4 regions of the Kitasatospora herbaricolor genome follow, and region 1 is predicted to be linked to each of the others. Evidence: riboswitches for the same ligand, from Rfam matches in the RefSeq annotation. Region 1 holds a riboswitch; each other region holds the start of a gene.
The links. A riboswitch is a leader RNA that binds a small molecule or an ion and turns the genes downstream of it on or off. The one in region 1 is predicted to bind cyclic di-AMP.
Positions count from the first base shown of each region.

Region 2: it holds a riboswitch for cyclic di-AMP, as region 1 does, so the genes downstream of both, J2S46_RS22570 (M23 family metallopeptidase) here and J2S46_RS09095 (transglycosylase family protein) in region 1, are expected to answer to the same signal.
Region 3: it holds a riboswitch for cyclic di-AMP, as region 1 does, so the genes downstream of both, J2S46_RS08325 (M23 family metallopeptidase) here and J2S46_RS09095 (transglycosylase family protein) in region 1, are expected to answer to the same signal.
Region 4: it holds a riboswitch for cyclic di-AMP, as region 1 does, so the genes downstream of both, J2S46_RS24380 (LysM peptidoglycan-binding domain-containing protein) here and J2S46_RS09095 (transglycosylase family protein) in region 1, are expected to answer to the same signal.

Region 1 is NZ_JAUSVA010000002.1:2,009,088-2,016,452, forward strand. It holds cyclic di-AMP (ydaO/yuaA leader) riboswitch at 1,135-1,293, shown strand; gene J2S46_RS09095 (transglycosylase family protein) at 1,297-2,559, shown strand; gene J2S46_RS09100 (hypothetical protein) at 2,859-3,059, shown strand; gene J2S46_RS09105 (LacI family DNA-binding transcriptional regulator) at 3,184-4,212, opposite strand; gene J2S46_RS09110 (glycoside hydrolase family 13 protein) at 4,238-5,959, opposite strand; gene J2S46_RS09115 (sugar ABC transporter permease) at 6,051-6,962, opposite strand; gene J2S46_RS09120 (carbohydrate ABC transporter permease) at 7,036-7,365, opposite strand, start outside.
Region 2 is NZ_JAUSVA010000002.1:5,070,282-5,077,646, forward strand. It holds gene J2S46_RS22545 (sensor histidine kinase) at 1-429, opposite strand, end outside; gene J2S46_RS22550 (SpoIIE family protein phosphatase) at 595-2,868, opposite strand; gene J2S46_RS22555 (TetR/AcrR family transcriptional regulator) at 3,172-3,741, opposite strand; gene J2S46_RS22560 (alpha/beta fold hydrolase) at 3,830-4,684, opposite strand; gene J2S46_RS22565 (YiaA/YiaB family inner membrane protein) at 4,877-5,167, opposite strand; cyclic di-AMP (ydaO/yuaA leader) riboswitch at 5,400-5,562, shown strand; gene J2S46_RS22570 (M23 family metallopeptidase) at 5,575-6,432, shown strand; gene J2S46_RS22575 (hypothetical protein) at 6,524-7,365, opposite strand, start outside.
Region 3 is NZ_JAUSVA010000002.1:1,820,522-1,827,886, reverse strand. It holds gene purB (adenylosuccinate lyase) at 143-1,582, shown strand; gene J2S46_RS08330 (MFS transporter) at 1,599-3,131, opposite strand; cyclic di-AMP (ydaO/yuaA leader) riboswitch at 3,462-3,612, shown strand; gene J2S46_RS08325 (M23 family metallopeptidase) at 3,616-4,680, shown strand; gene J2S46_RS08320 (MDR family MFS transporter) at 4,822-6,867, opposite strand; gene J2S46_RS08315 (RidA family protein) at 7,050-7,365, opposite strand, start outside.
Region 4 is NZ_JAUSVA010000002.1:5,486,502-5,493,866, reverse strand. It holds gene J2S46_RS24405 (NAD(P)/FAD-dependent oxidoreductase) at 1-439, opposite strand, end outside; gene J2S46_RS24400 (Ppx/GppA phosphatase family protein) at 930-1,874, opposite strand; partial or broken gene J2S46_RS24395 (DUF501 domain-containing protein) at 1,871-2,529, opposite strand; gene J2S46_RS24390 (FtsB family cell division protein) at 2,526-3,014, opposite strand; gene eno (phosphopyruvate hydratase) at 3,157-4,443, opposite strand; gene J2S46_RS24380 (LysM peptidoglycan-binding domain-containing protein) at 4,689-5,633, opposite strand; cyclic di-AMP (ydaO/yuaA leader) riboswitch at 5,633-5,805, opposite strand; gene J2S46_RS24375 (cytochrome P450 family protein) at 6,035-7,288, opposite strand.

The sequences.
Region 1 (7,365 bases):
TGCGGCGTTCCCGGAGCTTCGGGGCGTCCGGCGCACGGTGCCGGGCGGGCGGTAACGAGAGGACGCCGGGGGCCGGGACGGGGACGAGGTCGAGGTCAGGGACGAGGTCGGGGAGGGCCCGACGGGGGCGACCGGGAGCGGCTCGCCGACGGACCGCCGGCGCGGCGGGGTGCCCCGCGACGTCCCGGCGCCGGCACCGGCGGAACGCCCCGGCGGCAGGTGGCCGCCCGGGGGGCGGCCGCTGATGCCGCTTCGGAAGCTGACTCCCCTTCGACCGTGTTCCGCGGTGCGGCAGCAAGGCCCGGCAGGCGCCCCGGCCGGTGACGGTGGCTCCGCCGCGAATCCGGCGGCTCGGCCGACCTCATGACAAGGGGACGGTTCCGAGTGCCCCGATGCACCGGGGAACGGTGACGGCACGTCCGGGGCAGGGCGACGGCCGCCGGAGGGCAGACCGCCCCGGTGCCATCCGCACGGACGCGGAAGACGGGTGACCCGACGCCTCCCGCTCGACGCCCTGCCCTCGCGTGCCGGCGCCGGGCCGGCGCAGGGCCGGCCGGGGTCAGGGCTGCCGTGACCTGGGCTCAGCTTGCGACAGGCGTGGGACTTTTAGGCGCTATGCACCTTTTACTGTCATTTGCCGCCAAATGACCAGGCGGCTCCCCGGCCCGCCGTCGCGGCCGCCGCACCCCTCCCCCTGAGCCAACACATCGGCACGTCGGGGGATACACACCGCCTTGAGGGCAAATGCCCGAATACGAAGAAATGTCGCTTTCCATCCCGGACCGTCGCCTTGTACCAGATTGCACCCCGGGGACTTCGGCGCCGGAGGCGGCTCTCCGCCCTCCGGTTGCGGGCTCCCGGCAGTCGTGGTTCCGTGCCCTCCGCACCTCCCGGAGAGGTCGCCGACCGGCCTGCTGAAGGACAGGCAGAACGCTCCGACAGCACGGGATTTACCCGAAACCGGGCATTTTCGATCATGCCGACCCCTGGGACGGAAGGGCTTCAAGGGTCATGTGATGAGCATCACAGATGTTTGCAGTTTGAACTTAACTCTGCTTAACGTGCTCCCCGTTCGTGGTCACACGGACCCAGTTCATCCGCAACGCCGAGGCCTGCCGTCGGATGCGCTGGCAGCGCGAATTCGCACCACGGCAGGCGCGGGGGACCCAGGTAAGTCGCCCCGGACCGGTCCACGACCGGTTCAGGGGCTAGGGGTGAAGCCGTGCTCAGCACGGCCGGGCAACTCCAGCCCGAATCCGACAGCTCACCTCGCAGGCGTGGGAGAGGAACATCTTCATGCTGCCCACCAACGGCACCCGTCTGTCCAGCCGCACCGCCCGCCGCGTGATCGCCGCCGTTGGCGTGGCAGGCGTCGGTCTCACCATCCCCTGCCTCACCTCCGGTGTCGCGAGCGCGGCCTCCGTCGCCACCTGGGACAAGGTCGCCCAGTGCGAGAGCAGCGGCAACTGGAGCATCAACACCGGCAACGGCTTCTACGGCGGCCTCCAGTTCACCAACAGCACCTGGGCCGAGTTCGGCGGCACCGCGTACGCCCCGCGCGCCGACCTCGCCACCAAGGACCAGCAGATCGCCACCGCCGAGAAGGTCCTCGCGGTGCAGGGCCCCGGCGCCTGGCCGGTCTGCTCGGTCCAGGCCGGCCTGACCAAGGGCGGCACCCCCGCCGCCGTGGACACCGCCGCCCCGGCCGCCGCCAAGCCCGCCGCGCCGGCCCCCGCCGCCCCGGCGAAGCCCGCCGCGCCGGCCGCGCAGGCCCCCGCCCAGAGCACCAGCCCCAAGGGTGACTCGGCCGGTTCCTGGAGCAGCGACAAGTCCTGGTCGCACCAGGGCCAGTGGTCCAAGGACGACCGCCGCACCTACACCGTGCTGGCCGGTGACTGGCTGTCCGCCATCGCCGACAAGAACCACGTCCAGGGTGGCTGGGAGCGTCTCTACGAGCTCAACAAGTCCGTCCTGACCGAGGGCCCCGACTCCATCTACCCGGGCCAGCACCTGGCCCTGGGCGGCGGCGACGCGAGCGCCACCAAGTCCTCGGACAGCTCGGAATCCGGCAAGAAGTTCGACTGGTTCAACCGGTCCGACTCGGCCACCGCCACCAAGACCACCTCGGCCAAGCCGGCCGCCGCCGAAGCCGCCGCCCCGGCCGCCGAGACCGCCGCCGCCCCGGCCCCCGCCGCCTCCGGCAGCATGGCCGCCGCGGTCTCCTTCGCGCAGTCGAAGGTCGGCCAGGCGTACATCTACGGCGGCACCGGCAACGGTGGCTGGGACTGCTCCGGCCTGACCCAGGCGGCCTTCCGCGCCGCCGGGATCTCCATCCCGCGCGTGGCCGCCGACCAGGCCGCCGCCAGCACCCACGTCTCGCTGGACAGCCTGCAGCCGGGCGACCTGCTGTTCTGGTCCAACAACGGCAGCGACTCGGGCGTCTACCACGTGGCGATCTACACCGGCAACGGCAGCTACGTCGAGGCCGCCAACCCGAGCGCCGGTGTCCGCACCGAGACCATCGCCAACTGGGCGCCGGACTTCGCCGGCCGGATCTGATCCGGATCCGTTTCGCCCTCATTGCACCGAACCGTCCGATCTGATCCGTCAAGGCCCCGTTCGAGCCGAGATGGACGAGTGTGACCGGACGGTGCGGGACGGCGGCTGACGCCGTCGCACCACCGCCGCCGCCCCGGGAGAGTCTGGTCGCTCCCCCGGGGCGGCGGCGTGCCCGGCGACGGGGTACGCGGAAACGGCGCAGGGGCGGCCGAGGGGCGGCACGGGGACCGTTCCCGGGTCATGGCCAAACCCCACGCCCAGCGGGCATGCTGGCCCTCCGTACCCGAGGAGGAGCCGCCATGGCCAGGATCACCGTCTCGCTCGAATCGGATCTCGCGATCGAGGTGATGTTGCTCGCCGGCACCAGCAGCCCGCAGGACGCGGTGGAGCTGATCGTCCGTGACTACCTGGCCCGCGGGCACCGGACCGAGGCCCGGACCGGGGACGCCGCCGACGGGCGCCGGGTCACCCCGGACCGGCCCACCGCCCAGGAGGGCTGAGCGGGTCCTGCGAGCGGCGGACAGCAGCAGGGCCCCGACACGTCCTGGACGGGACGTCTCGGGGCCCTGCTGTCGTTCGGGTCGGGCCGCGCCACCACCGGTCGTGGTCGACGGCCGGTCGTGCTCAGTCGCCGCGGTTGGGCCTGGCACCGGTCGAGCCGCGCATCACCAGCTCCGGCTGGAACATGAACTCGCCGCGCTGGGCGGCGTTCCCGCCGACCTCCTCCAGCAGCGCGTCGACGGCCGCGGTGGCCATCGCCTCGACCGGCTGGCGGATGGTGGTGAGCGGCGGCTCCGTGAAGGCGATCAGCGGCGAGTCGTCGAAGCCGACCACCGAGATGTCCTGCGGCACGGCCAGGCCGCGCTGGCGCACGGCCCGGATCGCGCCGAGCGCCATCATGTCGCTGCCGCAGACGATCGCGGTGCACCCCTTGTCGAGCAGCGCGCCGGCCGCCGCGTGGCCGCCCTCCACGCTGAACAGCGTGTGGTGGACCAGGCCCTCGGCCTCCTCGCGGGTCACCCCGAGCAGGTCCGTTATGGCCGCGGTGAAGCCCTCGATCTTGCGCAGCACCGGGACGAACCGGCGCTGGCCGACGGCCAGACCGATCCGCTCGTGGCCGAGCTCCACCAGGTGCTGGACGGCCATCCACATGGCGGCCCGGTCGTCCGGCGAGATGAACGGCGCGGCGATCTTCTCGCTGTAGCCGTTGATCAGCACGAACGGCACCTGCCGGCCGATGAGCTTGGCGTACCGGTCGTGGTCCGCCGTGGAGTCCGCGTGCAGGCCGGAGACGAAGACGATGCCGGCCACGCCGCGCTCGACCAGCATCTCCACCAGTTCGTCCTCGGTGGAGCCGCCCGGGGTCTGGGTGCAGAGCACCGGGGTGAACCCGTGGCGGCTGAGCACCTGCTCGATCACCTGGGCGAGCGCGGGGAAGATGGGATTGCTCAGCTCGGGGGTGATCAGCCCGATCAGCCCCGCACTGCGCTGGCGCAGCCGGGTGGGCCGCTCGTAGCCGAGCACGTCGAGCGCCGCCAGCACGGTCTGCCGCGTGGTGGCGGAGACGCCCGCCTTGCCGTTGAGGACGCGGCTGACGGTCGCTTCGCTGACCCCCGCCTGCGCCGCGATGTCCGAGAGTCGCGCCGTAGTCACGATCCCAGAGCCTATTGCAACCACGTCACACCGCCCACCAAATGGTGCTGTCCGGCGCCAGAACGGTCTCTCCGTCCAGCACGACAGCCTCGGCCGAGGAGAGCAGGATACGGCCCGGGGCCGCGATCCGGACCGGCTCGGGGCCCGTGTTCGCGGTGCAGACGAAGGAACCGGACTCGCTGTCGCGGCGGAAGGCCAGCGCGCCCACGGGCGCGTCCAGCCAGGTCACCTCGGTGCCGGCGCCGAGCGCGGGGTGCTCCCGGCGGACGGCGAGGGCGCTGCGGTAGAGCTCCAGGGTGGAGGTGGGGTCGCCGGTCTGCGCCTCGACGCTGAGCCCGGCCCACTCGGCGGGCTGCGGCAGCCAGCTGGGGCCGCCGGCGTCCGGGCCGAAGCCGTACGGCGCCTCGGTGCCGGACCACGGGATCGGGACCCGGCAGCCGTCGCGGAAGCCGTCCTGGCCGGCCTGGCGGAAGAACGACGGGTCCTGGCGGACCTCGTCGGGCAGGTCGGTGACGTCCGGCAGGCCGAGCTCCTCGCCCTGGTAGAGGTAGGCGGAGCCGGGCAGGGCGAGCATCAGCAGGCTGGCGGCGCGGGCGCGGCGCAGGCCCAGCTCCCGGTCGCCGGCGGTGCGGATCTGGGTGCCGCCGGGCGGGTTGGCGAAGCGGGTGGCGTGCCGGGTGACGTCGTGGTTGGAGAGCACCCAGGTGGCCGGGGCGTCGACCGGGCGCATCGCGTCCAGCGAGACGTCGATGACCTCGCGCAGCGCGGCGGCGTCCCAGTGGGTGCCGAGGTACTGGAAGTTGAAGGCCTGGTGCAGCTCGTCGGGGCGCACGTAGTTGGCGGTGCGCTGGACGGTCGGGGTCCAGGCCTCGGCGACGCCGATCCGCTCGCCCGGGTACTCGTCCAGGATCTTGCGCCAGACGCGGTAGATGTCGTGCACGCCGTCCTGGTCGAAGAACGGCATCACGTCGTTGCCGAGCAGCTTGAGCTGGTCGTGCGAGCCGAGGTCGGGCAGGCCGGCGGCCTTCACCATGCCGTGCGCGACGTCGATCCGGAACCCGTCGACGCCCATGTCCAGCCAGAACCGCAGGATCGAGCGGAACTCGTCGGCGACGGCCTCGTTCTCCCAGTTGAAGTCGGGCTGCTCCGGGGCGAACAGGTGCAGGTACCAGTCGCCGGGGGTGCCGTCGGGGTTCTCGGTGCGGGTCCAGGCCGGGCCGCCGAAGATGGACTCCCAGTCGTTCGGCGGGAGTTCGCCGTTCTCGCCCTTGCCGGGACGGAAGTGGTAGCGCTCGCGCAGCGCGGAGGCGGGGCCCTCGCGCAGGGCGCGCTGGAACCACTCGTGGGCGTCCGAGGAGTGGTTGGGCACCAGGTCGACGATGATCCGCAGGCCCAGCCCGTGGGCGTCCCGGATCAGGCCGTCGGCGTCCAGCAGGGTGCCGAACATCGGGTCGACGGCGCGGTAGTCGGCGACGTCGTAGCCGGCGTCGGCCTGCGGCGAGGCGTAGAAGGGGGACAGCCAGACGGCGTCCACGCCGAGGTCCTTCAGGTACGGCAGCCGGCTGCGGATACCGGGGAGGTCGCCCATGCCGTCGCCGTTGGAGTCGGCGAAACTGCGCGGGTACACCTGGTAGATGACCGCTTCCCGCCACCAGCCTCTGGACCGGCCGGCGTTGTCGGCGGCCACGGTGGTGGCAGCGGGGACGGCGGCGGCGGGCCGGGAGGTGTCGGCCAGGTTCTGGGTCATGGACAGTCATCCCTTGGGGACTAGGTGTCGAACCGGCCGCCGGGGTGAGGCGGCCGGTGCGCGGCGACAGGCGGTGACGAGAGGAGGGGGCTCAGGACTTCGAGGCACCGGCGGTCAGGCCGGTGACGAGGTGACGCTGGACCAGGTAGAAGAGCAGGGAGGACGGGATCGCGATCAGCACGGCCGTCGCGGCCATCAGGTTCCACTGCGCGTCGTGCTCGCTGACGAAGGTCTGCAGGCCGACGGCCAGCGTGTACTTGTCGGAGCTGAGCATGAAGGTGGAGGCGAAGGCGACCTCGGCCCAGGCGGTGAGGAAGGAGTAGAACGCGGCCACCGCCAGGCCCGGCCGGGCGAGCGGCAGGACGAGCCGCCAGAAGGTTCCGAACGGGTTCAGCCCGTCGACCCGCCCGGCCTCGTCGATCTCGACCGGGATGGTGTCGAAGTAGCCCTTCAGCAGCCAGGCGCAGTACGGGACGGTGGTGGTCGAGTAGACCAGGATCAGACCGAGGTAGCTGTCCAGCAGGCCGAGGGTGGAGAGGATCGTGTACATCGGCACGATCAGCACCGCGATCGGGAACATCTGGGTGACCAGCAGCGACCACATCAGCGGCCGGTGGCCGGGGAAGCGCATCCGGGAGACCGCGTAGCCGGTGGTGGCGGCGATCAGCACGCCCACCACGGTGGTGACGCCGGAGACCAGCGCCGCGTTGCCGAACCAGGTGAAGAAGTCGGTGTCGAAGAGCACCGTGGAGTAGTTCGACGTGGTCATCTTGTCGAGGATCGCGCCGGGGTGCAGATAGTCGGTCTTGTCCGGGCCGAGCGAGATGAAGACGATCCAGAGCACCGGGAAGAGGGCGATCAGGCTCGCCAGGATCAGCGCGCCGTGCGACAGCGCCTTCCCCAGCGGGCTCGGTTCGCCGCGCCGGCGGGTCTTCACGGGCCGGGCCTTCGGGATGCCGGATCCCGGGACGGTGATGGTCGGTCGTTCGGTGGTGGTGCTCATCGGGGTACCTGCCTTCTTGGCCGTCGTGGTCACGGGGATGCGTCGGACGGACGCCTGGTCGACGGGGTGGCCGTCAGCCGTTCGCCTGCTCGTTGCGGGCCAGCCAGCGCCGGTAGAAGGAGGTGAAGACGATGAGGATGGACAGCAGGATCACGCCGTACGCGGCCGACTGGGCGTAGTCGCGGGGCTGCTGGCCGAAGCCGAGCCGGTAGGCCCAGGTCACCAGCAGCTGGGCGTCCGGCGCGCCGTTGCCGAACAGCAGGAAGATGACCGCGAACTGGTTGAAGGTCCAGATGACGCCGAGCAGCACGACGGTGCTGGAGACGGTGCGCAGCCCGGGCAGGGTGACGTGGCGGAACTGCTGCCAGGCGGTGGCGCCGTCCATCTCGGCCGCCTCGTAGAG
Region 2 (7,365 bases), 3.1 Mb from region 1:
CACGGGCTCGGGCCAGTGCCGGCCGGCCCGCGCCCCGCAGAGTACGGCCAGGGTCTGCGCCAGCCGGGCCTGCTGGGCGGCGGCGTGGTCGGCCTTGAGCAGGCCGTCGAGCAGTTCGGGGTCGTGGTGGGTGCGTTCCATCTCGTCCAGCAGGGCCTGCTGGTCGTGGGCCATCACCAGGATCCGCCGGGCGACGCTGAGGAAGGCCCGCTGGGTGGAGGAGTTGAGTTCCTGCTCGCGCTGCACGGCGGCGGCCTCGCCGCCGCGGTGCTCGCGTTCGTCGGTCAGCTGCCGGCGCAGCTCGTCGAGTTCGTGCTGCTGCGCGGTGAGCCGGCGACGCTGGGTGCGGGTCACCGCCCGGTACCGCGCGACGGCGAGCAGCGAGAGGGCGGCCAGCACGCCGATCGCGGTCGCGCACCACTGAGTCATCGTCACGCGGCGAAGTCTAGGGCGGCGATCATACGACGATGTGAACAGATCCCCGGTCAACTGTGCGAACCGGCCGGGCCGGTCGCTCCGGCCGGCCGCCGACGTGCCGCCCGGCCTGCGGATCCGCCCGCCCGGGCCGCCCCGCCGGGGCCCCGTCCCAGTGGGTCAGGCGCCGGTCGAGGCCGTCCGGTGCAGCAGCAGCAGGGCCACGTCGTCCGGGCGGGAGCGACGCTCGGTCACGTTGAGGGTCAGCAGGTCGGCGAGCCGCTCCAGCTCCGGGCCCACCGCCCCCCGGACCGGTCCGGTCCTGGCGGCCCAGAGCTCCAGCCCGCCGAGCATCCGGTGCACCGACTCGTCGTAGTCCTCCTCGCGGTCCTCGACCAGGCCGTCCGTGTAGACCAGCAGCGATTCGCCGACGGCGAGGTTGTCCACGGTCAGCCGGTACGGCGCGCCCGGGTCCACCCCGAGCGGCGGACCGCCGGGCAGGTCCAGCTCGACGGCCTTCGCGCCGGTGATCCGGACCGGCGCCGGGTGCCCCGCGCGGGCCGCGCTCAGCGTGCCGTCGGCCGGGTCGAGGGTGAGGTAGAGGCAGGTCGCGAAGAGCTCGGTGTCCAGCTCGGCGAGCAGCCGGCTGGTCCTGGCCAGGGTCGCGGCCGGGTCGTGGCCGTCGGTGGCGTAGGCGCGCAGGCCGCTGCGCAGCTGGCCCATCACGGCGGTGGCCTCGGCGTTGTGGCCCTGGACGTCCCCGATCACCAGCCCGACCTTGCCGTCCGGCAGCCGGATCAGGTCGTACCAGTCGCCGCCGATCTGCATGCCCTCGGTGCTGGGCAGGTAGCGGGCGGCGGCGGTGATGCCGGGGATGGCCGGCAGGGTCCGGGGCAGCATCGCGCGCTGCAGCTCGGTGGCCCGGTGGTGGTGGGTGTCGTACAGCCGGGCGCGCTCCAGGGACTGCGCGAGGATCCCGGCGAAGGCCGAGTACAGGGTGCGGTCGTCGCGGCTGAAGGCGCGTTCGGTGGCGAAGGTGATCAGGCAGGAGCCGACCTGTCGCCCGGAGGCGATCAGCGGCAGCACCGCCCAGGAGGGCGGGGTCAGCGGGCCGCCGGCGCCGTCCCGGGTGCCGCCGCCGCGGCCGGGCTCGCTGAACAGCGGGGTGGAGCGGGCCAGCGAGTGCTGCATGACGCCCTCGGAGAGGTCGGCCAGCCGGTTCAGCTCGGTGCGCCGCGGGCCGCCGTACACGGTGTGCGAGACGGGCAGCAGCCGGCCCTCGTCGACCAGGTCGAGGACCAGGCTGGCGGCGCCGAGCGCCGGGCCGGCCACGTCGGTGACGGCGGTGGTGACGTCCCGGACGGTGATCGCGCGGGAGAGGGTGCGGGTCAGCGCGAGCAGCAGCGCGGAGCGGGCGCCGACCGCTGGGGATTCCGGGCCGGCGTCGGGCGGCCGGTCCTCGGGGGCGCCGGTGCGGTCGCGGTCGACCAGCAGTCCGGCTATCCGGACCGGCCGGCCGTGGATGTCGAGCATCACCTCGCCGCTCTCCCGGATCCGGGTGACGCCGCCGCCGCGGCGCAGCACCCGGTAGGCGAGCCGGTAGGGGCCGCCGCCGGCCAGCGCGTCGGCGAGGCCGGCCTGGACGTCGGGCAGGTCCTCGGGGTGGACGATCCGGGACAGGTCGGGGGCCTCGGCGGACCGGTTCCCGGGCGGCGGCGGAAGGCCGACCACCCGGTAGGCCTGGGCGTCCCAGAAGGTCTCGCCGGTGACCAGGTCCCGTTCGAAGGCGCCGGCGCCGGCCGCGTGGACGGCGAGCGAGAGCAGCGGGTGGGCCAGCGGCGCGGGGTCGCCGCCGGCGGGGTCGTGGGTGCGGACGCCCTTGGGCGCGCGGGTGCTCGCGTGCACGTGGTCGAGCAGGTGGGAGAGCCGGTGGGCGCAGGCCTCGCCGATCGTCTCCAGCACGTCCAGGTCGCGGCGCGGGACGGTGCCGCGGTGGGCCAGGGCGAGGGCGAGGACGCCGATCGGCCGTTCGTCGACGATCATCGGCAGGGTGACCAGGGCGACCATCCCGGTGCCCATGCCGGAGTTGCGGTTGGGGTAGTCGATGCTGGTGCGTTCGGGGCTGAGCAGGTAGGGGCGGCGCAGCCGCAGCGCCATCGCGGCGGGCAGGTCGCCGGCCGGGTCGACGGTGCCGTAGCGCTCGTGGGCCCACTCCGGCAGGCCGTGCGAGGCGGTCAGCCGGAGCATTCCGGCGGAGTCGAGCAGGTAGATCGCGTTGCCCTCGCCGGTGATCCAGGCGGGGCCCTCGGCCAGGATGGTGCCGAGCAGTTCCGCGGCGCCGGAGCAGTTCAGCAATAACCGCACGCAGCGCATCGGGCTGCGGGCGACGGGGCCGGTGAGCGGGCTGCGGCTCTCGTCCTCGGAGGGGGGGAGCCACGGGGAGGTCAGGTCCATCGGGCTACCCGGCCTTTCCGTTCCGCAGGGGGGTGACGCCGTTAGGGCGAACGTAATTTCTTCATCCTATTTGCTGAACTCGCGAAAGGGGGTCCAAGACGCCGGACCATGACCAGCGGCCACCGGCACCGGCGGCCGGCACGGCTGCCTTCCCCGGGGGCCGACGGCCGGCACCGACCGCCTGTGTGATCGGTCCGGTGACAGAGTCCGTTTGCTTCCGTTCGGGTGCCTGATGGCGCCGTCGGCGCGGCGAACGGGGCCCGGGGGGTGGCGGTCGGCTCCCGGGGGCGTCCGCGCGGGTGGTCAGGCGGCCGGCCAGGCCCGCAGCCCGCTGGTGAGGACCCCGATCAGCCGGTCCTGGGTGACGGCCAGGTCCTCGGAGCGCTGGAAGGAGCCGGCGATCGACAGCGAGGCGAAGCCGTGCGCGACCGAGCGCACGGTACGGGCCGCGTGGATCACCTCGGGGCCCTGCAGCCCGTAGTCGCGCAGCACGGCGACCAGCACCTCGACCAGCTCGGCGGCGGCCCTGGTCAGCTCGTCGTCGGGCTGCGGGGCCTGCGGCAGGGCGTTGTAGCGGTTGGGGTGCTCGACGGCGTACGCGTGGTAGCCGCGCAGCACCGCCTCCACCGCGTCGTCCCCGCCGCGGCCGACCGCCGACTTGGCCAGCCGGGTGGCCAGTTCCTCGGTCACCCGGACGGCGATCAGCCGGCGCAGCTCGGTCAGGCCGCCGGGGACGTGCTTGTACAGGGACGGCGTGGCGACCCCGGCCCGGGCGGCGACGGCGGCCAGGGTGAGGGCTTCCGGGCCCTGGTCGTCGATCAGGCCGAGCGCGTGGGCGACGACGGCGTCCGGGGTCAGTCCGGCGCGTGGCATGGGGGCCTCCAGTGGGGTGGTGCGGCACCGGGGGTGCGGTGCGGTGGGGGGAAGGCGGCCCGCGCGCGGTGGCCGGGCGCGGGGCGGCTCAGCCCTGGGTGTCGGCGGTGCTGGGCCGGGACTCGGTGAGCGAGGCCAGGAAGGGCACCAGTGCGTCGGCGGTGGCCTGCGGGAACTCCGCCATCGGGTAGTGGCCGGCGCCCTCGATCATCACCTTGCGGGCGTTCAGCGCGGCGGCCTGGCGGTCGGCGACCACCTCGGGCTTGGGGAAGTCGGGGTCCTTGCTGCCCATCACGACCAGCGCGGGGCAGGTCACCGCGGCCGACCAGCCGACCGGCGCGGAGTCGCCGCGGACGTAGCCGCGGGTGGCGGTCTTCCGCCCCGGGGTGCGCAGCGAGGCGACCAGCTCGGCGCGGTACTCGGCGAAGTCGGCCGGCTTGGCGGTGGGGAAGGCCAGCTTCTGGTACATGCCCCAGAAGGCGGGGAACTGGATCACGGCCGTGCCGAGCACCTTGACCAGGCCGCGCTGGAAGGCGGTCGGCGGCAGGTTCTCGACGAAGGCGTCCAGCAGGGCGATCCCGGCGACCCGGTCGGGGGCGTCCCCGGCGACCTTGACCACGCTGGCGCCGGTGTAGGAGCTGCCGACCAGGACGGCGCGCTCGATCCCGAGGTGGTCCAGCAGGGCCAGGGCGTCCTGGGCGATGGCGGCGGGGGTGTAGTCGTCCCACTCGATCGAGGACTCGCCGAAGCCGCGGATGTCCATGGTGATCACCCGGTGGCCGGCCCCGGCCAGCAGCGGGTGCAGGTGGCGGTAGGCGGAGCGGGAGTCGAGCATGCCGGGGATCAGGAGGACCGGTGCGCCGCTGCCGTGCTCGGTGTCGTCGAAGGCGATCCGCCCGCCGGGGACGTCGAGGTAACGGGTCGCGAGAGGAGTGGTGGACATCGCGGGCCTCCTTGGCCTGTGGGCCGTGCCGTCGGCGAGATGCCGATAGCCATAAAGCTAAGGCTAATAGCCTTAGCTGTCAAGGAGGCTTCCGGTGTCCGTCCCGCCCGGCCCGCGGCCGGCCGCCGCCGGCCGCGCCGGGCCCGTCCCGCCGCCGGGGTGCGGCGCTCCCCGCGCCGGTCCGGCCGGGCGTCAGATGCCCTCCACCTTGAAGGGGTCGTGCTCGGCCAGCAGCTTCTCCAGTCGGGCCTGGTCGACCCGGGTGACGATCTCGGTGCTCTCCTGGCGGTCGCGGATCACCTTGGCCAGGGTGAACGAGGAGGTCACCGTGTACAGCAGGCCGATGCCCAGGAAGGCCCTGGTCCATGCGCCTACCGGCAGGTAGGCGATGCCGACGGCCAGGGCGCCGCCGGAGATCGCGAAGGACAGCACGGCCTGGACGTAGTACGCCGCCGTGGTACGTGACTGCATCGAGGTGCTCATGCGGCCAGGATGGCCAAGCGTCATGTCGCGCACATGAGTACGGGTACTCAGATTCAGGTGCGGTTTGTTGACGCCTGTTCACGATCCGTAGTGCCGCCGGACGGTAACCATGCCAAATCGCCCATTCCGCCCCATGAAAATGTTGACTCTCCCGCCTGGACGGCTTGGAATCAGGGGCTCCTAGGATTAACGTTTGATAACGCAGCGCGGTCGGAAACGCCGTGACCACGGCACCGTGCGCTCGCCTAATCCCGCACGGCCTGCTCCCCGGAGCAGGTCAGGGAGCCGGGGAACCACCGTTCCTTGGGGTGAATCGGCCAGGCCCAGGCCCGGCCGTAGGAGACCTTCCTGCTCCGAACCCGTCAGCTAACCCGGTAGGCGCGAAGGAAGGAAAGGAGCGCGCCTCCGTGGCGTCGTCGCACTCTCCGGCACACCCGTCCGGTTCCACCGGCACCCAGCTGCTCGACCACCCCTGGCCGCCCGCCTACGGCGGCGCGTACGGCGAGGGCCCGGACGAGACCGCGCCGCCGCAGCCGGCCGACAGCAACCGGCACCGGATGCCCCGTCAGACCCGCGGGACCGGCCCCCTGCTCGGCGTCACCGCCGTGGCCGCCACCCTCGGCGCCACCGGATTCGCCTCCGCGACCCCCGCGGCCGCGCCCGCCGTGGTCTCGCCGGACGAGACCACCGTGCTCTCCGCCGACCCCGGCCTGGCCCTTGCCGCCCGCATCCAGCAGCAGGCCGACAGCCAGCGCACCGCCGCCGAGGAGGGCGCCCGCCTGCAGGCCGCCAAGGAGGCCGAGGTCAAGCGCGCCGCCCAGCAGGAGGAGGCCCGCAAGGCCGCCGAGGCCGCCGAGAAGGCCAAGCTCGCCGCGATCCAGCTGCCGGTGCGCGACTACTTCCTCTCCGCCCACTACGGGCAGAGCGCCTCGTACTGGTCGCACCTGCACACCGGCCTCGACTTTGCCGCCTCCACCGGCACCCCGGTGTACTCGGTCGGCTCCGGAACCATCACCTCGGCCGGCTGGTCCGGCTCGTACGGCTACCGGATCATCCAGACCCTGCCCGACGGCACCGAGATCTGGTACTGCCACCTCTCCTCGATCATCAAGGCCTCCGGCAAGGTCGTGCCCGGCCAGCAGATCGGCAAGGTCGGCGCCACCGGCAACGTGACGGGCCCGCACCTGCACCTGGAGGTCCGCCCGGACGGCGGCGCCCCCGTCGACCCGGAGAGCTGGCTGGAGCAGCGCGGCCTCACCCCCTGACGGGCAGCGACGCCGGCCTCGCCCCCTGCCGGGCGGCGCCGAGCCCTGACGGACCGTCCCGGTCCCGGCCGACGCCGGGACCGGCGGGCCGTCACTGCCCCGGGCGGTCCGCCTCCGGCTCCTCGGCCGGCCCCTCGCCGGCCCACTGCTCCTCGCCGGTCCACTCCTCCCCCGCGGCCCACTGGTCCTCCGCGGCCCACTGGTCCTGGCCGTCCGCGCCGTCCTCGCCCGCGGGATCCTGCGGCAGCTGCGCCAGGTAGGCCTCGATCTCCTCCGGTCCCGGCTCCGGCGCCAGATCGGGGTACTCCTCCACCAGCAGCCGGGGCAGCCCCGGCACCGTCCACTCGCCGAACAGCCGCATCGCCTCCACGGCCGCCGCCGCCTCGAAGGACTCGAAGTCCCCGGCGAGCTCCCGCGGCATCGGCCGGCCCAGCGCGTTCAGCTCGGCCAGGTTCCGGTAGCTGCGCTCCATCAGCCCGTTCTCCAGCAGCATCCGGGCGCCGTCGGTGGCCATCCCGACCGACATCAGCCGGGTGGGGCCCCAGCCGCCGTCGCCGTCCACCCGGTCCAGCGCGCCGGCGTCCTCCAGCCCCTCGTACGCCGCGAGCCGCTCCTCCGGCGCCAGCTCGCGGAACGCGTCCAGCCAGGCCCGGACCGCCGCCGGGTCGTCCGGCGGCACGCCGTCCGCGCGCAGCAGCAGGGTGTACAGCCGGGGCCAGGTCACCAGGTCCGCGCGGCGCAGCAGGCCGGCCGCCACCTCGCCCTGCCACTCGGCCTCGGCCAGCAGCCGCTCCTGGCGCTTGGCGTTCAGGCGCTTCGCCGCCCGCTGATGGTCGGTCAGCAGCCGCATCGCCGCGCCGTACGCCAGCGGGTCCTCGCCGGGCGCCGGCTGCACGTACAGGTAGAGCCGCTCGTACAGCAGGTGCTCGACGG
Region 3 (7,365 bases), 190 kb from region 1:
CCCCCGCCGCCCCCGCTGTCCGGGGCCGGTCCGTGCGGCTGCTGCGCCGGGTGCTCGCGCGGTGACCGGGCGCCGCACCGGCGGCGCGCTCGGGGTGGTCCGCCGACGGTCCGGCTGACCTCGGCTGTTAGGCTTGCGAAGCGTGAGCGCGAAGCCCCAGATCCCCAATGTCCTGGCCTCCCGGTACGCCTCGGCGACCCTGGCCCAGCTGTGGTCCCCCGAGCACAAGGTGGTCCTTGAGCGCCACCTGTGGCTCGCCGTCCTGAAGGCCCAGCAGGACCTCGGCGTCGAGGTGCCCGCCAACGCCGTCGCCGACTACGAGCGCGTCCTCGACCAGGTCGACCTCGACTCCATCGCCGCGCGTGAGCGTGTCACCCGCCACGACGTCAAGGCCCGCATCGAGGAGTTCAGCGACCTCGCCGGCCACGAGCAGATCCACAAGGGCATGACCTCTCGGGACCTCACCGAGAACGTCGAGCAGCTCCAGATCCACCAGTCCCTGCAGCACGTCCGCGACCGTACGGTGGCGGTGCTGGTGCGCCTGGGCCGGCTCGCCGCGCAGTACTCCGAGCTGGTCATGGCCGGCCGCTCGCACAACGTGGCCGCGCAGGCGACCACCCTCGGCAAGCGGTTCGCCACCGTGGCCGACGAACTCCTGGTGGCGTTCAACCGCCTGGAGGAGCTGATCGCCCGGTACCCGCTGCGCGGGATCAAGGGCCCGGTCGGCACCGCCCAGGACATGCTGGACCTGCTGGGCGGGGGCAGCGAGGGCACCGCCAAGCTGGCCGAGCTGGAGCAGCGGGTGGCGGGCCACCTCGGCTTCGACCACGTGCTGACCAGCGTCGGCCAGGTCTACCCGCGCTCGCTGGACTTCGAGGTGCTCTCCGCCCTGGTGCAGCTGTCCGCCGCGCCGTCCAGCCTGGCCAAGACCATCCGCCTGATGGCCGGCCACGAGCTGGTCACCGAGGGCTTCAAGGAGGGCCAGGTCGGCTCCTCCGCGATGCCGCACAAGATGAACACCCGCTCCTGCGAGCGCGTCAACGGCCTGGCCGTCATCCTGCGCGGGTACGCCTCGATGACCGCCGAGCTCGGCGGCGACCAGTGGAACGAGGGCGACGTCTCCTGCTCGGTGGTGCGCCGGGTCGCGCTGCCGGACGCCTTCTTCGCCTTCGACGGCCTGCTGGAGACCTTCCTGACCGTCCTCGACGAGTTCGGCGCCTTCCCGGCCGTGATCGAGGCCGAGCTGGACCGCTACCTGCCGTTCCTCGCCACCACCAAGGTGCTGATGGGCGCGGTGCGCGCGGGCGTCGGCCGGGAGACCGGGCACGAGGTCATCAAGGAGCACGCCGTCGCGTCCGCGCTGGCGATGCGGGCCGGCGCCCGGGAGAACGAGCTGCTGGACCGGCTGGCCGCCGACGAGCGGATGCCGCTCGGCCGCGCCGAGCTGGACGCGCTGCTCGCCGACCGGATCTCCTTCACCGGTGCGGCCGGGGCGCAGGTCGCCGAGGTCGTCCGCCGGATCGAGGCGGTCGCGGCCGCCCACCCGGAGGCCGCCAAGTACGCGCCCGGTGACATTCTCTGACCTGTCGTCAGTTTTCTCAGGGCCCTGTCGCGTTCCCCGCGGCAGGGCCCCGAGGCGTTCCGGGGCGCTCGTGCCCCGGATCGATCGGCGGTCCGCAGGCGCCGCAGGACCAGGCCGCGTCCGGCTCGGCGACCGGGTGGTCCTCGGGGGCCAGCACGTTGCCGCGGACGGTGGCCAGCGCGAGCAGGCCGCCGGTGACCAGCAGTCCGGCGCAGATCAGCATCGAGGTCCGGAAGGCCGCGTCCACCGAGTCCGGCACCTGGTAGGCGTCGCCGCTCAGCCCGGACAGCGCGGGCAGCGCCGCGACCGCGAGCAGGCCGGCCGCCCGGGCCGCCGCGTTGTTGACGCCGCTGGCGATCCCGGCCCGGCGCACCTCCACCGCGGCCAGCACCGTCGCGGTGAGCGGCGCCACCAGCAGGACCATCCCGCAGCCCATCACGGTGGTGGCCGGCAGCACCTCCGTCCAGTAGGAGGCGTCCGGGCCGATCCGCAGCATCAGCAGCACGCCCGTCGCGCAGATCAGCGGCCCGAGGAACAGCGGCAGCCGGGGGCCGATCCGCTTGCCGAGCCGACCGGCCCGGGCGGACAGCGCCAGCATCAGCACTGTGATCGGCAGCAGGGCGAGCCCGGAGGTCAGCGGGGTGAAGCCGGAGACCGTCTGGAGCTGCACCACCAGCAGGAAGAACACGCCGCTGAAGGCCGCGTACACGCAGAGGGTGACCAGGTTCACCGCGGTGAACAGGCGTGAGGAGAACAGCTCCAGCGGCAGCATCGGGGACGCGGTGCGCCGTTCGACGGCGATGAACACCGCGCCGAGCAGCAGCCCGGCGGCGCCGGAGAGCCAGACCGCGGGGGAGAGCCCTTCGCCGGCGGCCGTCAGCGCGTAGGTCACCCCGCCGAGGGCGAGCGCGGCCAGCACCGCCCCCGCGATGTCGAAGCTGCCGGTGGCGCTCTCGTCCCGGCTCTCCGGTACGTGCCGCAGCGAGACGGCGAGCACCACGGCGGCCAACGGCACGTTCAGCAGGAAGATCCAGCGCCAGCCCGGGCCGTCCACCAGCCAGCCGCCCAGGAAGGGGCCGACCGCCGCGGCGACCCCGCCGAGGCCGGACCAGAGGCCGACCGCCGCCGAGCGGTCGTCGGGCCGGAAGGTCGCCTGCAGCATCGCCAGGGATCCGGGGGTGAGCAGCGCGCCGCCGATGCCCTGCAGGGCGCGGGCCGCGATCAGCACCCCGACGTTCGGGGCGGCCGCGCAGACGGCGGAGGCGACGGCGAACCAGCAGACGCCGATCAGGAAGACCCGGCGCCGGCCGTACCGGTCGCCGAGCGCCCCGCCGAGCAGGATCAGCCCGGCCAGGGTGAGCAGATAGGCGTTCAGAGTCCATTGCAGGGCGGCCAAGGAGGCGCCGAGGTCCTCGCCGATCCGCGGCAGGGCGACGTTGACGACGGTGCCGTCCAGCATGGCCATGCTGGAGCCGAGCACCGTGGCCAGCACCACCCAGCGCCCCTGCGGGGTGCCGATCCTGAGTGCGCCGGCGGCGTCGGTTTCCACGGCTCGATCCTGCGCCCGGGGGGCCTACGTGACAAGGGTCACCGGCGGCGCGTCCGGGTGGTGGCTGAGCGTGTGCGGTGGTGGACGCAGGGCCGAGAATGTCGGCGCAGGGGGGTCGGACGGTCGCTCAGCGCGATTGGATTGTGCACGTACTGCACAGTCGATCATTCGGAGAGTCACTGAATTCCCTGGGATTTTTGTGAATTTCCGGAGGTGAATGTGATCGACATTGATTAACCCGGGCCGATGGGCTTTGCTTCAGCGACCGCCCGGCCAATGTCCGGGTGGGCCCGCCGGGTGGAACGCCTAGTCCTGCCGCTGCCCGGGGGCTTCGAACGAACTCTGTACGGCAGGAGTGGGGGACCCACAGGTAAGTCGCCGTCCCGTCAGCCGGGACGGCTTGGGGTGAAGCCGCGCTTGCGGCCGGGCAACTCCAGCCCGAACCCGACAGCTCACCTCGCAGGCGTCGGAGAGGAAATACCCCATGCCCGCACAGGCAAAGCACCGTCGTAACCGTCTGCCCCGTCTCGCCCGGATCGGCATCGCCACCGGTGTGACCGGCGCGGTTCTCGCCCTTCCCCTGGTGACCGCCGTCAGCGCCTCGGCGCACGAGGTCCCGGCCGCCAAGTCGCAGTCCACCACCTGGACCGGTGCCACCAGCGCCGACGCCGTGGCCGTCAAGGCCGCCGCCGTCGAGACCGCCCCCGCCGCGGCCCCGGCCGCCGCGCCGGCCGCCGCCGTCGACGAGACCTACAAGGTGGTCGGCGGTGACACCCTGTCGAAGATCGCCGCGGCGAAGAACGTCGACGGCGGGTGGCACGCGCTGTACGAGACCAACCGCTCGGTCGTCGGCGCCAACCCGAACCTGATCTACCCGGGTCAGCAGCTCGTGGTCGGCAAGGCCGCCGCCCAGGCGCCCGCCGCCGCCCCGGCCCCGAAGACCTCCTCCGACTCCGCGCCGGCCAAGAAGGCCACCCCGGCCCCGAAGGTCACTCAGGCCCCGAAGGCCACTCAGGCGCCCAAGGTCGCCGAGGCCCCGAAGGCCACTCAGGCCCCGAAGCCGGTCGAGGCTCCCAAGCCCGCCGCCACCACCGCGCCGAAGCCGGCCGTCACCCCGGCCCCGGCCGCGGCCGCCAGCACCTCCGGCTACACCGCGCCGATCGCCGGCGCCCGCCTCGGCACCGCCTACGGCGTGGCCGGCTCCATGTGGTCCAGCGGCCACCACACCGGTGCCGACTTCGTCGCCGCCACCGGCACCCCGCTGAAGGCCGTCGCGGCCGGCACCGTCGTCAAGGCGGGCCCGGGCGGCGCCTACGGCAACGAGGTCGAGATCAAGCTGGCGGACGGCAAGTACGCCCAGTACGCCCACCTCTCCTCGATCGGCGTCAAGGTCGGCCAGACCGTGACCGTCGGCCAGCAGATCGGTCTCTCCGGCGCGACCGGCAACGTGACCGGCCCGCACCTGCACTTCGAGATCCGCACCGGCTCGGAGTACGGCTCGGACATCGACCCGATCGCCTACCTCCGTGCGCACGGCGTCAGCATCTGACACCGGGTACGAACCCTCGCGGCCTGATGCGCCGCGGTAGTTGAACACCGGCCGGGCCGGCAGCGAACGCTCATCGCTGCGGGCCCGGCCAGTTCGCGTTTCCTCGGGGGGGGGGGATTTCCGGCGGCACCTTTCCTCCGGTCAGGCCGGCACGCTCTCCCGGTGCACCTGGTCGTCCTCGTACAGTCTGGTCGCGATGGCCTCGACCGCGCGGTCGAGCCGGGCCCGGTCGGCGGGGTCGGTGACGTCCCAGTCGTCCAGGTGCCGGTCGATCCAGTGTCGCCAGGCCTCGGCGAGGCGCTCGACCTCGCGCTCGCCCCGGGGGGTGAGCGCCAGCACCCCGTGCTCGCTCTCGGCGAGGCCCGCGCGCAGGGTCCGCTCGGCCGCGGGCCGGACGACCTCCTCCGGCATGTGGTGCGCGGTCGCGATGGCCAGCAGGGTGGCTCCGCCCTGGAGCTTGGTGCGCCAGTAGATCTGACCGAGCATCCAGGCCTGGTCCGGGCCGACCGTGCTGCCCGAGTCGGCCAGCAGCCGGCGCCCGATCTCCGGCCGTCCCTTGGCCTTGCGCAGCAGGTTGGCGAGCGCCCGCTCCAGCTGCCGGTCGGCGTCCCCGCTGTCCGGTGCGCCGAAGGCCTCGCCCATGTCGGAGGCGCCGGCCCGGGCGCTGTCCCGCAGCGGCACCTCCTTCAGGAACCAGGCCACCACGAAGCCCACCAGGGCGACCGGCACCACCCACTGGAAGACGTAGTTGATGGTGTCGGCGTAGGCCTGGACGAACGGCTGGGCCACGTCGGCGGGCAGCTCCCGCAGCGCCTGCGGGCTCTGCACCGCGGCCGGCGGCACGCCGGGGGACTGCGCGAAGGCCTCCTCCAGGTTGGGGCCCAGCTGGTTGGTGAAGAGGGTGCCGAACACCGCCGTGCCGAAGGAGCTGCCGAGCGTCCGGAAGAAGGTGACGCCGGAGGTCGCGGTGCCCAGCTCGTGGTACGGGACGGTGTTCTGGACGGCGATGGTCAGCACCTGCATGGCCAGACCGATGCCGAGCCCCAGGACGAACATGTACAGGGACTCCAGCCAGACGCCGGTGTCCGGACCCATCGTCGACATCAGGTACAGGCCCAGCGCCATCACGGCGGTGCCGAGGATCGGGAAGATCCGGTAGCGGCCGGTGCGGCTCACCACCACGCCCGAGAGCACCGACATGCCGAGCAGGCCCACCACCATCGGCAGGGTGCGCACCCCCGAGCCGGTGGCCGAGACGCCGTCGACGAACTGCAGGTACGTCGGCAGGTAGGTCATCGCGCCGAGCATCGCGAACCCGACGATGAAGCTGAGCACCGAGCAGACCGTGAAGACCGAGTTGCGGAAGAGGTGCATCGGCAGCATCGGCTCCGGGGCCCGCAGTTCCACCAGGACGAAGGCCACCAGCAGCAGCACCGAGCCGGTGAACAGCCCGATGATCACGGGCGAGCTCCAGGCGTACTCGTTGCCGCCCCACTCCAGGCCGAGCACCAGGCCGCTGGCGCCGAGCGCGATCAGCACGATGCCGAGGTAGTCGATGACCGGGCGGACGGCGGCGCGGACCGAGGGGATCGTCCGGGCGGCCATCACGATCATCACCGCGGCGATCGGGATGTTGACGTAGAAGCACCAGCGCCAGGAGGCGTGGTCGGTGAACAGCCCGCCCAGGGTCGGGCCGACCACCGTGGTGACGCCGAAGACGGCACCCAGCGCGCCCTGGTACTTCCCGCGTTCGCGCAGCGGGATGACGTCCGCGATCAGCGCCATCGCGGTGACCATCAGCCCGCCGCCGCCCACGCCCTGCACCGCCCGGCCGATGATCAGCACCGCCATGCCGTTGGCCGCGCCGGAGACCACCGAGCCCGCGATGAAGATCACCGCGCTCACCTGGAAGACGATCTTGCGGCCGAACAGGTCGCCGAACTTGCCGACCAGCACCGTGGCGACGGTCTCGGCCAGCAGGTAGGCCGTCACCACCCAGGCCATGTGACCGCCGCCGCCGAGGTCCGCCACGATGGTGGGCAGCGCGGTGGAGACGATGGTCTGGTCGAGGGCGGCCATCAGCATGCCGAGCACGATGGTCAGGAAGACGACGTTCGTCTGGCGCCGGCTCAGCGAGGGTGGAGAGGGCGGCGCGGGCACGGCCTCGGTCACGGTGGTGTCGGACATGGCCGGGCCTCCTGGGCGGGGAGCAGGTCAACCCAGCTTTGGCGCGGTGCGGCGGGCCCGCCACCGGAGCGGGCGTCCGGGTGGCCGGCGGCGCCACCGGCCGGGACGGGCGGGGCGGCGGGCGCGGCGCGGCCCCGGACGGTCCTGCCGTCCGGGGCCCGGCCGCGGCGTCCCGCCGTCCGTCAGCCGATCACGGCCTGGGCGTCGATCTCCACCAGCATCGGCTCCTGCGGCAGCTCGCAGAAGATCGTCGTGCGGCAGGGCTTCACGCCGCCCGGCTTGATGTTCTCGTCGATGAACTCGGCGTACACCTCGTTCATCAGCGCGAAGTCGGAGCGCTTGGTGAGGTAGACGCGGAACATCACCACGTCCTCGACGGTCGCGCCGCCGGCCTCGACGATGGCCTTGACGTTCTCCAGCGTCCGCCGGGTCTGCGCCTTCACGTCGCCGGGGAAGAGGTACTCGGCGGTCGCCGGGTCCTGCGGGCCCTGGCCGGAC
Region 4 (7,365 bases), 3.5 Mb from region 1:
CCATGACGTGGTTGCGGAGGCTGATCGCCTCTTCGACCGTCTTCATGCCGATGCCGTGCTCGGCCAGGCCGGGGATCGGGAAGGTGCGGGAGACCGAGCCGGTGGCCACGACGAGGTAGTCGAAGGGCAGCTCGTAGGTCCCGCCGGCCGGCGGCGCGATGGTGGCGACCTTGCGCGCGTGGTCCACGCCGGTCACGTGACCGGTGAGCACCTCCGCGTTCTTGAGGGCGCTGCGCAGCGGCGCGACGAGGTTGCGAGGCGCGACGTTGCCGCCGGCCGCCTCGGGGAGGAAGGGCAGGTACGTCATGTACGACCGCGGGTCGACGACCGTGACGGTCGCCTCCCCGTAGCGCATCTTCTTGAGGATGCGCATCGCGGCATACAGGCCGACGTAACCACCGCCGACAATGAGGATGCGAGGACGCTCCGTGGTGCTCATATCCGAAAGTATCCAGCACCGTCCGAGGCGCCCTTCGTGAGGCCCGTCACAGGGGTCTGGACACCCTGTGCTACACTACGCGGCCACTCGGGGCGGGGCGGGACTTCCGCTCACTCGTAACAGCTGTTGCCTGTGAGCACAATCGTTCGATCGACCCGCGTGAGCAGCAACGATCCGTGCGGCGCTTGGGTTCCCCACTGCCGATTGCGATTCCACCGCCGGAGCGCGGGACGGCCTGCGAACCAGCGGCCTACGCCTGCGGACGACCTTCGGTCCCACATATCGGACGTAGCGGACCCCTCAGTGCACCGAAAGCGGGGATCGCCATGTGAAGAAATTCACGAACTTTCTCGCCCGGCCCCGCGCGCGGCGCGGCCCCGGGCGCCGATCAGGCGCTCCGGGGCCGGAAACGTAAGCCCCGCAAGGGGCGGGCGGGGCCGACAGGGGCCCGCAGGTCGGACTCGGACGGGGCCCGGAGGGCACCCGGCCGTCAGGCCCGGACGACGCTCCAGGCGATGCCGTCCAGGATGTCGTGCTCGCTGACGACCACCTCGGCGGCGCCGGTCCGCCCCATGATCTCCAGCAGCTCCAGCGCACCGGCCGCGATCACGTCGACCCGCCCCGGATGCATGGCGGGGATCGCCGCGCGCTCGGCGTGCGTGGAGGCCAGCAGCCGCCCGGCGATCTCCGCGACCTGGTCGCGCGAGATCCGCGAGTGGTGGATCCGCTCCGAGTCGTACTCGGGCAGCTCCAGTGCGATCGCGGACACCGTGGTGACGGTGCCGGCCAGGCCGACCAGGGTGGCCGCCCCGGTCAGCCGGACGTCCTCGGCGGCCTTGTCCAGCTCGCCCCGGATGTGCGCCTTGGCGGCGGAGATCTGCCCCAGCGTGGGCAGCTCGGCGCCGGCGAAGTGGCGCTCGGTGAGCCGGACGCAGCCGATGTCCACCGAGCGGGCCGCCTGCACGTCGTCCGTGCCCAGCACGAACTCGGTGGAGCCGCCGCCCAGGTCGAAGACCAGGTAGGGCGAGGGGAACTGACCGCCGGTGAGCTCCTTGGTCGCGCCGACGAAGGAGAGCCGCGCCTCCTCGTCCCCGCTGACCACCTCGGGGGCCACGCCCAGGATGCCCCGGACGCCCTCGGTGTACTCGTCGCTGTTCTCGGCGTCGCGCGAGGCGCTGGTCGCCACGAAGCGGATCCGCTCCGGAGCGACCCCGTAGGAGCTGATCACCTCGGCGTACTCGCGGCAGGCCGCGAAGGTCCGCTCCAGCGCCTCGGGGGCGAGCCGGCCGGTCCGGTCGACGCCCTGGCCGAGCCGGTTGATGACCATCCGGCGGTCGAGGTCGGTGATCGCACCGGTCTCCGGGTCGAGGTCGGCGACCAGCAGGCGGATCGAGTTGGTGCCGCAGTCGATCGCGGCCACCCTGGTGGTGGTCATGCGCCCTCCTCCTCGGCCGCGCGCTTCTTCGCGGCGCGCTCGGCCGCCAGCTGCTCCTTGGCGGCGATCACGGCCGCGTGGTCCTCGGCGGTGGCCCGCTGCTCGGCGACCCGGGCGGCGCTCTCGGCCACCTCGGCGGCGGAGACGCACGGGCCCTTGGCCCACCAGTCCTCCAGCATCCCGATCGCCTCGTCGCCGAGCGGGTTGACCCCGGGCCCGGCCGCCAGCGAGTGGCCGACCAGCACGTGCAGGCACTTCACCCGGTCCGGCATGCCGCCGGCGCTGGGGAAGTTCTCCAGCACCTCGATCGCGTCCCGGCGGGCGATGTAGTCCTCGTGCGCCGACCGGTAGGCGGCGGCCAGTTCCGGGTCCTCGGCGAGCCGGGCGGTCTGCTCCTTCATCACGCCGTCCGCCTCCAGGGTGCCGATCAGCGAGGCGGCCTTGGGGCAGGTCAGGTAGTAGAGGGTGGGGAACGGCGTGCCGTCCGCGAGGCGGGGGGCCGTCTCCACGACGTCCGGGTTGCCGCAGGGGCAGCGGTGGGCGACGCCGCGCAGGCCGCGCGGAACCCGTCCGAGCTGGGCGGCGATCGCGGCGACGTCGGAGTCCGCGACGGCCGCACCGGGGGTGGCGGCGGAGGCGGAGGGGGTGTTCTCAGTGGTCATGGGGAGAGCTGTCTCTAGCGGGGGCAGGGGCGGGGGCGGCGGCCGGGGCCGCGGGCGGGGCCAGGGCGGCCGTGTCGGCGGCGTCCACGGAGTCCCAGACGCTCGCGTACCAGGGCTTGGCGGCTTTCGCCGGGCCGGCTGCGCCGGCCGAGGAGGAGGACTTGGTGGCGCCGGCGGCCGGGTCCACGGAGATGAACGGGGTCTCCCCCGGCATCGCGTAGTGCAGCCGGGCCCGGGCCTGCGCCTTGACGAACTCCGGGTCCTGCCAGCGGGCCTTCTCCCGGCGGAGCTGCTCGACCTGCTGCCGGGCGTGCTCGGCCCGGGCGCGCTGGGCGGAGATCTCCGAGCGCTGGGAGATGAACTGGCGGGTGGGGTAGGCGAGGATCGCCACCAGGGAGCAGAGCACCAGGACGAGCACGGTCGCCCGGCTCGTGAATCGCGGGCGCGCCGCGAAGCCCGGAATCTTCCAGCCTGCCATCTCCCGTTACCCCTCCTGGTCGCGCCGGTGCCCCGGCCCCCACCCTACGGGGTGAGAGCCGGGGCACCGGTGCAGCGGCTGTGTGTCCGCCCCCGTGCTCCGGGGGCGTCTCCCGCCGAGGGCGTCGGCCCTCGTGGCGGGATCAGGCCTCGTACTTGTAGCGCGGGAAGGCGCCCCGGCCGGCGTACTCGGCGGCGTCGTCGAGGATCTCCTCGATGCGCAGCAGCTGGTTGTACTTGGCGACGCGCTCGGAGCGGGCCGGGGCGCCGGTCTTGATCTGGCCGCAGTTGGTGGCGACGGCGAGGTCGGCGATGGTGACGTCCTCGGTCTCGCCGGAGCGGTGCGACATCATGCAGCGGTAGCCGTTGCGCTGGGCCAGCTCGACGGCGTCCAGGGTCTCGGTGAGCGAGCCGATCTGGTTGACCTTCACCAGCAGCGCGTTGGCGGTGCCGGTCTCGATGCCCTTGGCGAGGCGGACCGGGTTGGTGACGAACAGGTCGTCGCCGACCAGCTGGACCTTGTCGCCGAGCTTGACGGTCATGGCCTTCCAGCCGTCCCAGTCCTGCTCGTCCAGCGGGTCCTCGATGGAGACCAGCGGGTACGAGGCGACCAGGTCGGCGTAGTAGTCGATGAGCTCGGCCGAGGTGAGGCCCTTGCCCTCGAACTGGTAGGCGCCGTCCTTGAAGAACTCGGAGGCGGCGACGTCCAGCGCCAGCGCGACGTCCTTGCCGGGCACGTAGCCGGCCTTCTTGATGGCCTCGACGATGAGGTCGAGCGCCTCGCGGTTGCTGTCCAGGTTCGGGGCGAAGCCGCCCTCGTCGCCCAGACCGGTGGAGAGGCCGCGCTCCTTCAGCACGCCCTTGAGCGTGTGGTAGACCTCGACGCCCCAGCGGACGGCCTCGGAGAAGGACTCCGCGCCGATCGGAGCGATCATGAACTCCTGGATGTCGACGTTGGAGTCCGCGTGCGAGCCGCCGTTGAGGATGTTCATCATCGGGACGGGCAGGACGTGCGCGTTGGGACCGCCGAGGTAGCGGAACAGCGGCAGGTCCGAGGCCTCGGAGGCGGCGTGCGCCACGGCGAGCGAGACGCCGAGGATGGCGTTGGCGCCGAGCGAGGACTTGTCCGGGGTGGCGTCCAGGTCGAGCATGGCCTGGTCGATCAGGCGCTGCTCGGTGGCGTCGTAGCCGACGAGCTCCGGGCCGATCTGCTCGATGACGGCCAGGACGGCCTTCTCCACGCCCTTGCCGAAGTAGCGGTTCTTGTCGCCGTCGCGCAGTTCGAGCGCCTCGAAGGCACCGGTGGAGGCGCCGGACGGGACAGCGGCACGGCCGGTGCTGCCGTCGTCGAGGCCGACCTCGACCTCGACCGTGGGGTTGCCACGCGAGTCGAGAATCTCACGGGCTACGACGACATCAATGGACGGCACGAGGCATCTCCTAGCGGAAGCAGGTATCCGCGGACCGTTGTGGAGTCCGGCGGACGATTGCGGAGTCGTTACGACCAGAGCCTAACCGCACGGGCTCTCCCGGCCACGTCGACCTCGGTCCCGTCTCAGCGTGTGGCCCGGCTACCCGCCGGTAGTTCACCTGGATGCCCCACGGGATGCACCCGGAGCGGGGCGAAAGGGGGCGAAGGGGGCCGTACCGGACGGCACGGCCCCGCGCGCCGTGCTCAGCCGAGGTTCAGGACCTGGCCCGGCAGGATGAGGTCCGGGTCGCCGCCCACCACGGTGCGGTTGCCGTCGTACAGCGCGCCCCAGCCGCCGGCCACGCCCTGGCTGCCGGCGATCCCGCCGAGGGTGTCGCCGGGCTGGACGGTGTAGGCCCGGCCGGTCGTCGCGGCGGCGGGGGTGACCGGCGCGGCGGGAGCGGCCTCGGCCGCGGGGGCGGCCGCGGCGGCGGTACGGGCCTGCGGCGTGTCGTCGTCGGCGTGGCGGTCGTAGACGTCCTGGTGGCTCGTCCAGTGCCAGCCGCCGTCCACCTGGTACCAGAAGACCTTGTTGGCCGCGTCCCAGCCGGTGCGGCCGGAGAAGTCCGGGTCCTGGGCCTCGCCGCGGCCGGACGGGGAGCCCTGGCCGTCCGTCGAGACCTTCGCCCGGGTGGCCCGGGCCGGCTTCGACTGCGCCGGCTTGGCGGGCTTGGCGGCGGGAGCGGGCTGCACGCTCCGGGTGCCGGCGTCCTGCGAGGCGCTCTGCGTGGTGGCGTCGGCGGTGTCGACCTGGGCGGAGGCGCCGCCCTTCGTCAGGCCGGCCTTGACCGAGCAGACCGGCCAGGCACCCGGGCCCTGCGAGGAGAGGACCTTCTCCGCGACGGCGATCTGCTGGCCCTTGCTGGCCTTGTGCGCCTGCGGGGCGTACTGGCCGCCGCCGTAGGCCTTCCAGGTGCTCTGGCTGAACTGGAGTCCGCCGTAGTACCCGTTGCCGGTGTTGATGCTCCAGTTCCCGCCGCTCTCGCACTGGGCGACCTTGTCCCAGACGGACACGGGGGCCGCGTGGGCGCCGGTGGCGGCGAGGAGCGGCATCGCGAGTCCGACCCCGGCGACGCCCGCCACGGCGATCGCCTTCTCGGCCTGGGTACGACGACGGTGACGACCGTTACCAACGAACAGCATGGACATGTCCCTCTCCGCACGCCTGCGAGGTGAGCTGTCGGGTTCGGACCGGGAGGTGGCCCGGCCGCCTCGGGCGGAATCCTTCTTCCACCTGATGCGGCTTCACCCCAAGCCGTGGGGAACGGCAGAAAATCCTGGGTCCCCCGCCCCTGCCCAAGGGTCTGGTCGGTTTCCCGGACGCGCGGCGGGCAGGACTCGGCGTTCCGCGCACGGGTGTTCGCAGCTGCGAACACCAGGGAGAGTAGACAGATCCTCACATCAATCACAAGCTCATATCGCATACATCACACGGAAATTACGACAGTCGGCGGATCGTTCACAAACCACGCCCATTTGTCCGTATTGATGCGTGTTCTGAGCGTCCGTGAGCGATCCTGTCCGACACGCCGTCAGCGTTTCCCGGCCGGTCAGAGCGCCTTCGCCGGAGTGAATTCGACCGGGAGTTCACGAAGCCCACGCATGATCAGCCCACCACGCCAGCGAAGTTCCTCCGGTTCCGCCGCAAGCCGCAGATCAGGCAGCCGGGTGAGCAGCGTGGCCAGCGCGGCCTGGCCTTCCAGCCGGGCCAGCGGTGCGCCGATGCAGTAGTGGATCCCGTGGCCGAAACCGAGATGCGGATTGTCCTTCCGGGCGATGTCGAGGGTGTTCTCGTCCGCGAAACGCGCCGGATCGCGGTCCGCCGCCGCCAGCACCACCAGCACCGGGTCGCCGACCGGGATGTCCACCCCGCCGATCGTCAGCGGGTGGGTCGCGAACCGCCAGGTGGCCAGCTCCACCGGACCGTCGTAGCGCAGCAGTTCCTCCACCGCCGTGGCCAGCAGCCCGGTCTCCCCCGCCGCCACCGAGTCCTGCAGCAGGGCCCGCTGCCCGGGGTGGCGCAGCAGGGCGTACAGGCCGTTGCCGATCAGGTTGACCGTGGTCTCGAAGCCCGCGAACAGCAGGATGAAGGCCATCGCGGCGGCCTCGTTCTCGGTGAGGTGCTCACCGTGGTCACTGGCCCGGATCAGCCCGGAGATCAGGTCGTCGCCCAGGTCGGCCCGCTTGCGGTGGATCAGCTCCAGCAGGTAGGAGCGCATCCGCTTCACCGCGCGGGCCACCCCGCCGCGCGGACCGCCGCCGTGCCGGATCATCATGCCCGCCCAGTCGCGGAAGTCGTCCTGGTCCTGCGGCGGGACGCCGAGCAGGTCGCAGATCGCGTAGATGGGGAGCGGGAAGGCGAACTCGTGGATCAGGTCGGCCGAGCCGCGCCCGGCGAAGGAGTCGATCAGCCGGTCGGTCAGCTGCTGCACCCGCGGCTCGAACTCCGCCACCCGGCGCGGCGTGAACGCCTTCGACACCAGCCGCCGCAGCCTGGTGTGGTCCGGCGGGTCGATGTTCAGCAGGTGCGTCATCAGGTCGGCGCTGCGCTCGCCCGGGATCCCCACCCGCCCGGTGCGGTGCGCCTGCTCGCTGTGGTGCGCCGGGTTCTTCGAGAGCCGGCCGTCGGCCAGCGCCTGCCGGGCGTCCGCGTACCGGGTGACCAGCCAGGCGTCCACCCCGCTCGGCAGCGTGGTGCGGTGCACCGGGGAGTGCTCGCGCAGCCACGCGTACGCGGGGTAGGGGTCGGCGGCGAACTCCCACGTGAAGAGGGGAGGCTGGGCGGGGTTCGGCTGATCCGGCATGTCCTGACCGTATCCGGTGGCCGGCAGGCGTGAGCCTGGTCACCTGATGGGTAATCCCTGTTGCGGAGGGTCGTGAC